DNA from 2 places in the Thalassolituus sp. UBA3500 genome. Region 2 is predicted to be linked to the other one. Evidence: riboswitches for the same ligand, from Rfam matches in the RefSeq annotation. Region 2 holds a riboswitch; the other holds the start of a gene.
What was found. Region 2 has a riboswitch for cobalamin ahead of B2R29_RS07950 (TonB-dependent receptor). Riboswitches for the same ligand answer to the same signal wherever they lie in the genome.

Region 1 (5,456 bases), on a different contig from region 2:
TCCGTGTGAAAAACGCCACAGCAATCCAAAACAGGTTCAATTGCTCACGTATCTGACTCATACCGCAGTAATACCTGCGTCATCGAAGCTGGCCATGTAGTTATAGAAAGACTGCGCCGACTGCAACAAAGGATACGCCAATGCAGCGCCAGTTCCTTCTCCCAGTCGCAGGCCGAGGTCAAGCAAGGGTTCAGCGTCCAACGCCTCTAAAATCAGAGAATGGGCCTGTTCTTCTGAATGATGACAAAAGACCATATAATCCCGAGCCTCTGGGGCTATTCTGACCGCAGCCAGAGCCGCTACAGAAGCGATAAAGCCATCCACCATAATGACGCACTGCTGCTCTGCCGCAGCTAACATTGCCCCTGTCATCTGGACGATTTCAAAGCCGCCAAGCGAGGCAAGAATATTGATCGTATCATCAGGCGACTGAGTCGCTTGATGACGTTCGAACGCCGCTGCAATCAAAGACTTTTTACGCTCAAATGCATCATCATCGATGCCAGTTCCACGACCACAAGTCTCCTCGACTGAGCGCCCGAGAATAACTGCCAGCACAGCAGATGCCGCTGAGGTATTACCAATTCCCATCTCGCCGAAGGCAAATACATTGCTGCTTTCCGCAACACGCTGACGCACGACGTCAGCTCCAAGGGTCAACCCTGACTCCGCGGTTTCGCGCGACATCGCTGGGGCTTTAGCGATATTGTCAGTGCCAGCGCCCAAACGCTGATTAATAACCCGCCCACTTTCTATTGCATTAAGAATACCGGCATCCACCACGTACAAAGACATACTGGCAACCTGACAGAAGCAATTCACTGCCGCCCCGCCATCAATAAAATTCTTAACCATCTGCTGAGTGACCGCTGCAGGCGCAATACTAACGCCTTCTTCGGCAATGCCATGATCAGCCGCAAATACGATCATGACAGGTTTATGTAGTCGAATTTTTTCAACGCCGGTGATCGCTGCCAACTGAGCCGCCAATGATTCCAACCGCCCCAGACTTCCTGGGGGTTTGGTTTTCATATCAATGCGTTGCTGGATGACAGCATCCCGAGAGTGGGACACCGGAGAAACCGAAAACATAACACCTGCCATCAACGACTCTGTCGTTGTTTAAGAATAATAAAAAAGAAAAGGCTGCCCAGCGCGGATGTAACAATACCAACGGGCAAAACCTGATCCTGAAGTAAAGAATGGGCCAATACGTCGACCCAGATCATAAAGGTCGCACCGATCAACAGAGACATAAGCAATACCCGGTGCAGCTGACCACCAACGAGCAAACGAACAATATGAGGAATCATAAGCCCGACGAAACCTATGCCACCGACCTCAGCAACCAGAATCGCAGTGATTGCGGAGCACACAAGCAACATACCTAAACGTAATTTATGCACGGGCACACCGAGTGTGGCGGCACTCTCCTCGCCTAGCTGCATTACCACCAGCCAGCGCGAGAATATAAAAAACAGACCACTGCCAAGCGTAACCGCCAGAAATGGCAGCATAAGGTCAGCCCAGTTACTGCCCGAAAAACTCCCCATCAGCCAGAACAACAAGGTCGCTGCGGTTTCGGGCGTCGAGTAATAAATAACGAGACTGGTAAATGCGCTGAGCATAAAAGAAACCGCCACCCCGGAAAGAAGTAGTTTTTCAACCTGAATTGCGGATTTCCCCGCAAGCGTCAGCATCAGAAATACAGATAACGCCCCACCGGCCAAGGCCCCGGTCGTCACGTTTAGCACGACACTCAGCCCCGTTGCGGCAAGCATTCCTGAGAAAGCCGACATCGCTAACACGGCACCTAATGCCGCACCCGATGAAATACCAAAAAGGTAAGGATCAGCGAGCGGGTTGCGTGTCACGGACTGAAGGATGGCGCCAGTGACCGACAGGCCCGCACCGGCCAGTAGTGCCATTAAAATACGCGGTAAACGAATGTCGGTAAGAATTTGTTGTTCAATCAGAGACAGCTGACATTGGTCGGCCCAGGGACAGATGAACATTCCATGCAAAACATTCAGGAACGATAAATCAAACGAACCTTGTGCCGCTGCCCCCATCACAGACAGGCAAAGAACAGAGAACGCCAGTACGACCGCGAATGCGTACGGTATTTTCATTTTCTGAACTCCCTGGAAGGTTGGGCAGCCACGGGCACGCGGGAGGGCATATCGTAAGCGATACGAATACGGCGCTCCTGAGTATGCGTATTCCGGACGATGGCAACGTCCGCAGAGACCCGAAATACATCCTGAATCAGTTCGCGATTAAGTACTTGATCGGGTTTACCATTAGCGACCAACTGACCTTTATTCAGCACCAATAATTGGTCGCAGTATGCACCAGCCATATTCAGGTCGTGAATGGTAAGAAGAACGGTTACGCCCAATGAGCGGACCAGACTGAGTGTCTCAATCTGATGCTGAATATCCAGATGGTTGGTGGGTTCATCCAGGAGAAGTATCTGAGGTTGTTGCACCAGCGCACGGGCAATCAATACTCGCTGCTTTTCGCCGCCCGACAGGGAGCCAAAGTCACGATCAATAAAACGCATCACATCGAGATCTGCGGCAATACGCTCAATCAGCTGGGTGTCGTCTCTGCTGGTAAAGGATAACAATGGCTTGCGAGGCGTCAGGCCGGTGGCAAGTACTTCGCGCACGGAGACCTCAAAAGGCAGCGCAGATTCCTGCAGCACGACGGCAATTTTGCAGGCCCGCTCACGCCTGTTCATCTTATGCACGGGATGCCCGGCAATCATCACCTGACCCGACAGCGAGGCCGGTTGATCGTAGCGGTGGCAGTAAATTGCTCTCAGTAACGACGACTTGCCCGCACCATTAGGCCCAACAATACCGGTTAGGCTGCCGCATTCTACAGTGAACGAAATATCCCGCAGAATAGCGTTAACCCCCAAGGTCAGAGACAAGCGCTCAACATTAATATGCGCCAGATCTGCATCGCCAGGGCCGTGACTGTTGTTTTGAGGCTGATTTACCATCGACATCCGTACATAAGTTCAATATCGGCACGTTAAGGGCAGAATACGGATGATGGACGCACTTCGGGGACGCAGTAGAAACCTGCCCGAACAGAGAGTTCATCATCGAGTAACCCGCTCGATCATAGAAATAGGGTTGCACGTCCGGGAGGCAATCTGGCTGACAGTCGACTGGTTAAAAGCCACTGTTTACAGTTGCGGGCACAGCCCCGGATTTCCACCGGGTTCCCCTCCTGAGACTGACAATCTGAAGACTATCAATCCGGACAGGCGGGGATTATCGCACAGAGGCGTCAGCGTTGCAGTAAACACACGGATACCGGATACTTCACGCCCTATAGATTGTCCCTGATCACACTATTTACGAATTACGGAAACGCCCATGATTGTCGCCAAAGATACGGTTGTTCAGCTTCACTACACTCTTAAAGATGCCGATGGCAAACAGATTGAGTCTACAGCGGGTCACGATCCGATTGTTTACCTGCAAGGGCACAACAACATGATTCCGGGGTTCGAGAAGGCTGTTGAGGGCAAACAGGCCGGAGATAAACTCGAAATCACCGTCACACCTGAGAACGGCTATGGCCATCGCGTAGAGGGCTCGGTTCAGCGTGTGCCGGTAAAGCACCTGCAAGGCTCAAAGAAGTGGAGCAAAGGTATGGTCGCCTCGGTGCATACCGATCAGGGCGAACGTCAGGTCACTATCGTCAAGGTCGGACGCTTTATGGCCGACGTAGACACGAACCACCCGTTTGCCGGAAAAACCTTACATTTCGACGTCGAAATTCTGGACGTTCGTGCAGCGACTGCAGAAGAACTTGATCACGGCCACGCCCACGGTGTTGGCGGCCACCAGCACTGAGCCTGACGCAGATCAGACCTGCCGGGAATAGCCGCCTGAGTGCGGTGGTATTTTAATATTGCTTCGGCTATTCTCGAATGAATCGTTTAAAACACCTGTAGGAGATTAAGGATGAACATCCGTCACCTGTTTACTGCCGCTGCCGCCACTCTGCTGGTTGCGTGTTCTTCTAACGAACCGGCACCTCAAGTTGCTGAATGTGTATTCGCCGATGGCAGCATGCAACCTGCTCCTGCATGGGTGTGCGGTGCACCTGTTGATGGCGTCGACCTGACCGCCGTTGGTTATGCCGACAAGTCTGCGGCTGGCGCAAACTTCATGAAGCAGATGGCAGCCACTGCTGCTCGTGTTGAACTTGCTCAGACGATGCAGGTTGAAGTTCAGAACATGATCAAGCAGTACGCCGAAACCACGGGCACCGCGGACGACGAAACGGTTGATCAGGTTAACTCTGTGACAACAAAACAGATTACCAAGCAGACACTGACTGGCAGCAAGATCTTCCGTCAGATGCCCACGCCGAGCGGCGGCATGGTGGTTCTCGTTGGTCTCGACGCCGACACCGTGAACCAGCTGGCAGAAGAGGCCCTGAAAACCTCGATGAATAACGAGAAAGCGCTGTGGCAGAAATTCCAGTCACAGAAGTCTTTCGACGAAATGCGCGAAGAAATGCTGAACATGAACTGAGTCAGCTCATCGCATGATATCCAGACCGGTACCGGGGCAACTCTGTACCGGTTTTTTGTTTTGAGGGAGCTCCAATGAAACATATTTTCCGCCTCACGCTAATAACCACTGGCCTGGCAGCGTGCACAGCCGCACTATCCGTCATCGCAAACCCGGGGATGAGCGATTACGAGCGCTGGCGCGCGGCAACTCAGCAAGAGTTTCAAAGCTACCTCGACGAGAATGATAAAGCCTTTATCGGGTTTCTGAAGCAGCGCTGGGAGCCAGTCGACACAGAATCAGGCGAAGAAGAAGATAAAGCCCCAAAACCGACAGAGATCCCCGAAGCACCACCAGCAGACACGCCGACCGATGCACCCGATACGACGGCTAAAGAACCTACACCCGTCGTGACCGTTCCAGTGCCAACGCCAACACGATTGCCAGAAAATACAACGCCTGAGACTGCCCCCAGAAAAGTCAGGCCTGCACCTCAGATCACAGGCCCGGCTGCCAATCTTGACTTTTATGGCCACGCTTTACGTCTACCCTACAACAAGGCCATGCCGCGCGCCTTTTCATCAAAGCCGTCATCCGACGCCATTGCCACCGCATGGGAGGCTCTGGCTCGCAGCGACTTCAAACCTGCGCTAGAGCAACTTAAGGCGACGAAAACCTCTCTGTTGCTCAGTGACTGGGCGACTGCCCGGCTCGTATCAGATTACGCTCAGGCCGTTACTCGCAACGCAGACAGCCGCATTATGTTGAGCTGGTTCATGCTCGTAAAACTCGGCTACGATGCCCGCCTCGCCTACAACGACCGCCTGTACCTGCTTATGCCCGCTGACGACGATGTCTATGGCGTTACTTACTTCACACTCGGCGGTGAGCGCTACTATGCCTTGCCACTCA
Region 2 (5,456 bases):
GTTACCTTATATCTGTGGGTACCTGCTGAAACATGCACAGCAGCATGGATTAAGTGCACCACTGACAGAACAACTCTATCAGTCAATTTCTGCCCGGGAGGCAGCATGGTAATGCACATAAAAGGAAGCCAGTTCATATGATGTTGGCGCGACAGAAATCGATGCTCGCCATGGTAATGGTTTGTTCAGGCATCATCCTTGTCGCAACCCTCGCATACGTTATTGCCGCTGAACGCATTGGCCGCGAACATCTGGCGCCTGATCTGTCACGCACCATGGGTCATATTATTGAAGCCCAGATGGCTGCCTCTCCCGGTAAGCTGCAAGCCGTACAGACCACCCTGTATCATATGTCACAGCATTATCAGATTCAGGAAGCGGCACTGTACAACCAGCGCGGAGAACGCCTGGCTCACAGTCATTCGGGCGAAGGCGCGACGCTCTTAGCCCCCAACCTCCATGCACAACCTTTCCCTGATGATTATTTTGAATACCGCTTTGCCATTCTCGATGACGAATTCGATTTGGTGGTCAGGAACGATGTGTCACTCCCCGGCTTTTTTTACATGGACACCCTGAGCACCAGCCTGGTGATCGTCACGCTATCGGCGATGCTCGTATTTATGCTCTACCTGATGACCCGCCAATGGCAGCAAACGCCGTACATGCACTTGCTGGAAGACATTCGCGAAGCCAACACCCGCGATGACGATGGCCGGATTACTCTGAAACTCCGAGACCCTGACCTTCACCCACTTATTGAAGCCCTGAATGACCTTTTCTGGCGCCGCAACCAGCGCACACAACACCTGAAAACGGCCCATCAACAAGCAGAACATGCCCGTCTACGTGCAACACGTCTGTCGACAGAAACCCGCCAGATGAACGAAAATCTGGCGAAAGAAGTGTCCGTCCGTCGTAGCGTCGAAGTACAGCTGAAAAATACCCAGACCCTGCTCGACGGTATTCTGAATGCCATGCCGACCGCTCTGTTCGCACTTGATTCACGCAACCGCATCGTTCAGTGCAATGAGCAGGCGGGTGACTGGTTGAACATGGAATACTCCCAACTCAACGGCTTGCCTCTGACGCAGCTGATACCAGAATTAGGCGAGCTCAACCTGATGCCGTCGACCCCTGGAGAAACACCAAAAATGGTGAAGTCCGAGCGGGTAAAGATCCGCTTCAATGACAAAGTACTGGTCACCGATGTACTTGCTTACCCATTGCCGAGCGGCCAGCAAGCGCGCCTGGTCATCCGTATCGACGATGTGTCCCAGCGTCAGCGTATGGAGGAAGTCATGGTGCAGACCGAGAAAATGATGACGGTCGGTGGTCTGGCTGCTGGGATGGCCCATGAAATTAACAATCCTCTGGGCGCTATTCTCCAGAACTTACAGAACACACGTCGGCGGCTGGACCCCAATCTCGCGGCCAATCAACGCCTTGCAGACGAGCTTGGCTTAAGTATGGATCTGCTGAACGAATACCTCACGGGCAGAGGAATTGACCAGTTTTTTGATCACATCCAGAGTGCCGGTGAGCGTGCTGCACGAATCGTCGCGAATATGCTGCAGTTTTCGCGCAACGACCATCTGCAAAAGCGCGACATCGGCATCACCGAGCTCATTAATACGACCCTGAATATTGCCCACAACGATCTTTCGTTGAAACATATCGATCTGGACATCGATAAAGCCGCAGGCGATGCCCAGATTCACTGTGTGCCGAGTGAGATTGAACAGGTATTACTGAACCTGCTGCGCAATGCTCAACAAGCCCTGGAAGAACACGATGGCGGCGAAGGCTGGCACCCTAAGGTAAGAATCAAAGCAAGCCGCCAGAGCAATATGACCTGTCTCGAAATTGAAGATAACGGCCCCGGCATTCCGGCAGATATTGCACCTCATATTTTCGAACCCTTCTACACCACCAAAGAAGTCGGCGACGGTACCGGGCTCGGGCTGTCGGTGTCGTACTTCATCGTTACATCACACCACCAGGGACGCCTGAGGTATCAGCGCAGCGCCCTGGGTGGCGCCTGCTTCGTTCTCTGCCTTCCCGCCGAAAAGAACGGATGACTTAACAGCGTCCAACTTGACCCAACTCACTCCCACGAGTACTCTCCCCTGCAATTCAGGTGCCTCTGTCGGCAAGACAGAGGTTAAACGGGAAGACTGGTGCGTGTAACAACAAACCCAGCGCTGCCCCCGCAACGGTGATCGACCAGGTATTGATACAACGCCACTGTGCTATGCATGGGAAGGCATCAACACCGGAAGCCCTCAGAATGTCAGGGTTTCAGTCGTCAGCCCGGATACCGGCCTGTGAAGATTAACCGATGTTGCGGTGGGCGACAGGTCGGTGGTAAACGCGTGGCGACAATCCGCTACGCGCCTCCATTGGCTGATCCCAGCTGCAGCATCTGCGGATGTTGTTGTGACTTTTACATTCCGAACTGCGTTTCTGATCTCTGCTCTCAGCCCAGCAATTGCTTTGGCAAACGGTGAAACTGTGCCCGACGCACTCACCCTGCCAACGGTCGTCGAAACAGCTCAGCGGGTGACCACCGCTGGACTGACAAGTATTGATGGAGAGGAACTGCAGTCACGTTATGGCAGTCTGCAAAATTACCTCAAAAGCCTGACCGGTATGCAAGTGCAGCACAGCGGTGGGCTCGGTGATCCGGTATTGCTCTCTGTTCGCGGCGCCAGCGGCCGTCAAACCACCGTGCTCGTCAATGGTATCCGCATAAACGATGCTCAGGGTGGCGGTTACGACCTCAGCCAGATCCCCGTTGATATGATTGAACGGGTCGAAATATCCAGCAGCGGCAGTCATGGTGGCCTCTACGACAGCGCAATCGGCGGCACTGTTAATATTATTACCCGTGAGCAGGAGTATCAGAATCAACTGGCGGCCGCCGTAGGTAATCATGGTTATAAGAGTGCTTCAGCACGCGGCAATATCAATAATTATCTTTCGGTATACGCGGGTAGCGAATACAGCGAAAATAGCTTTGATTACCCAGTCCCAGCGCCTTGGAATGGCGATGCACGCAATTCAGAAGAAGCGCTGAACAATGCGGAGTTCTTCCGCCATACCGCGCAACTTGCAGCGACAACAGGCACCGTCGTCAGCCAGCTGAGCTGGCAGCATCAGCGTAAAAACATCCCGGATTATTTTCGGAATTCACCAGAAAATAAAGCCCACTACAGCACCCGGGAAATTCGATTTACGACGTCTAACTCGAACGCCTCAGCCTCTGAAGGATTTCATCTACCCTGGTCATTTGCAGTGTCACGCAAAAACGAAAGCTATCGTGATCCAGAGAGTAATATAGGCTTGGGTGAAGACGATAACCGCTACCGACTCCGCCATGCCGAAATCGCGACATCACCACAATTGCACTCAGGCAAACTGGTACTCAGAAGTGGCATCCGGGCCGAATTTGATGAGTATCAAAGCCGCTATGTAAATGATACCGACAGCCGCGATTGCACAACTCCGCAAGGCAGTTGTGATCAGAGCGCAAAGCAGCAGGTCATCAATCTGACTGCAGGTGCTGACTACCGAATCAGCCCGCCATGGAAGACCAGTGCAAGTATCTATCACCGTGGTTACCGCACAAGTAATGAACGAACTCATGCCGATGACGCGGCACGCACTGAGAGTAAAGACAGTTTCACCGGTGCCAGCGCGTCATTTACTCATGTGTCGTTGTTCAGCGAAACTGCGCTCAGCGCCCGCCGAAGCGTTCGTATACCCAGCCTGTATGAGCGTTATGGTGACAGAGGTTTAATGCTCGGTAATGACGACCTTTCGGCAGAAACGTCGGATAACCTGAGCATCGACGTACGTCTGTTTAGTCAGCAATCAGAAGCCACTCTGTCTGTATTTTCCCGTAAAACCAAAGACACCATTGTGCCCATCTATGACAGTCGCGGTATCGGCCGTTATATCAATGTGTCTGACTCGATCATGCAAGGCGTTGAGGTTGAGCTGATACACACTGAAAAGCTCAAGGGAATCACACTAGAGCCGACGATATCGGCAGCAAGCTACACCAGTGAACTGATCAGCGATGTACGAGCATTTGAAGGAAAACAAGTGCCAGGCATCTATCACGACCGCTATCTGTTCGGCCTGACTACGTCTTACCAACAGCATTCACTGTCGTTGGATTACGAATTGGCGGGCAACCTCTATCTGGACTCAGGCAATAATATCGAAGGCGACATACGGCGTTCACTCGATCTGACTTATCAGCTCGAACAGAACCGTTGGGGTCTCAGAGTAGCAGCAAACAATTTAACCAATAATCAGTTCCGGGATTATTCGAACCGACCCGTTGCAGGACGGCAGATTTATCTTTCGGGACACTTAAATTTTTAAAGTAAACGAATTCAATAACGAGGTGGCATGATGAAAAAACTCGCATTAACTGCGCTCTCTACAGCCCTGTTGACCGGCTGTTTTGGTGACGACTCTTCCAACAGCAGCAGTGTTAGTGGGCATACCTTTATTGCTCAAATGCGAGCCGCTGATTATTCCAGTAGTGAAATCGCGGTCGGCACCGTAGGCGAAACCGAAATTGTTGAAAACTATGCAAACAAGGATGCCTCGGACTATACCATCGATGTTTACGAGCAATACCTCTACCACATTGGTAAATTTAATATTGATACGCTGACACGTTATGACGCCGCTGCTGAATTCCTTCAGGCCGATTACACCTACAGCCTCACTGAACCAGAAAGCTCATCAAGTAATACTTACCAATTTGTACAAGTTGCAGAAGATAAGGCGTACGTAATCCGCTACGGAAAATCCAGCATTCTGGTTGTTGACCCATCTGCAGATGAAGAGAATTTTGTCCTTGGAGAAATTGGTCTGGCTGCTTATGTCGCAGAGGGCGCAACCTATCCACGTATGTCTGCCGCCGTCGTCGCGGATGATAAATTATTCGTTGGTCTGCAGCGCCTGGACGCCGACTACCAACCGACACAGTCTTACGTTGCTGTCATTGATATCGAAAGTGATAACGAGATCGACACTAATACCAACGAGACCGGACTGAAAGGTATTCCTGTTAATGCCGATAACTTGTTTAAATTAGTCGCTGATGACGATTACGTGTACGTCTCAGGTCGTGGAGACTACAGTAATAATTCGGGTGCACTCGACCGGATAAGCCTTGATGACTATGCAGTGACTAACTTAGTTAACGGAACCACATTCTCTGACTTAAACGATATTTCAGATGATGAAGATACAAGTAACGACACTTACTACCATGTGATGAGTATTGCTCTGGTAGACGATACAGGTTTTATAAAGCTGAACCTGGAACAGGGTTATACCAACCTTCGCAGTATTCTTTATAGCTTTCCACTGGACGACGTGGCCAGTTTTACGGCTGTGAACCCTGACGTACTAAAAGACGAGAAGATCGG

Region 1: another riboswitch for cobalamin. It lies ahead of B2R29_RS02405 (ABC transporter ATP-binding protein); the one in region 2 lies ahead of B2R29_RS07950 (TonB-dependent receptor).

The regions. Positions count from the first base shown of each region.
Region 1 covers NZ_DFQB01000005.1:63,444-68,899, reverse strand. Annotated here, with positions in the region: gene B2R29_RS02420 (adenosylcobinamide-GDP ribazoletransferase) at 1-61, opposite strand, end outside; gene cobT (nicotinate-nucleotide--dimethylbenzimidazole phosphoribosyltransferase) at 58-1,104, opposite strand; gene B2R29_RS02410 (FecCD family ABC transporter permease) at 1,104-2,132, opposite strand; gene B2R29_RS02405 (ABC transporter ATP-binding protein) at 2,129-3,013, opposite strand; cobalamin riboswitch at 3,143-3,295, opposite strand; gene B2R29_RS02400 (FKBP-type peptidyl-prolyl cis-trans isomerase) at 3,396-3,878, shown strand; gene B2R29_RS02395 (LPP20 family lipoprotein) at 3,990-4,565, shown strand; gene B2R29_RS02390 (hypothetical protein) at 4,640-5,456, shown strand, end outside.
Region 2 covers NZ_DFQB01000032.1:97,532-102,987, reverse strand. Annotated here, with positions in the region: gene B2R29_RS07960 (ketopantoate reductase family protein) at 1-112, shown strand, start outside; gene B2R29_RS07955 (two-component system sensor histidine kinase NtrB) at 138-2,081, shown strand; cobalamin riboswitch at 2,122-2,343, shown strand; gene B2R29_RS07950 (TonB-dependent receptor) at 2,440-4,395, shown strand; gene B2R29_RS07945 (hypothetical protein) at 4,423-5,456, shown strand, end outside.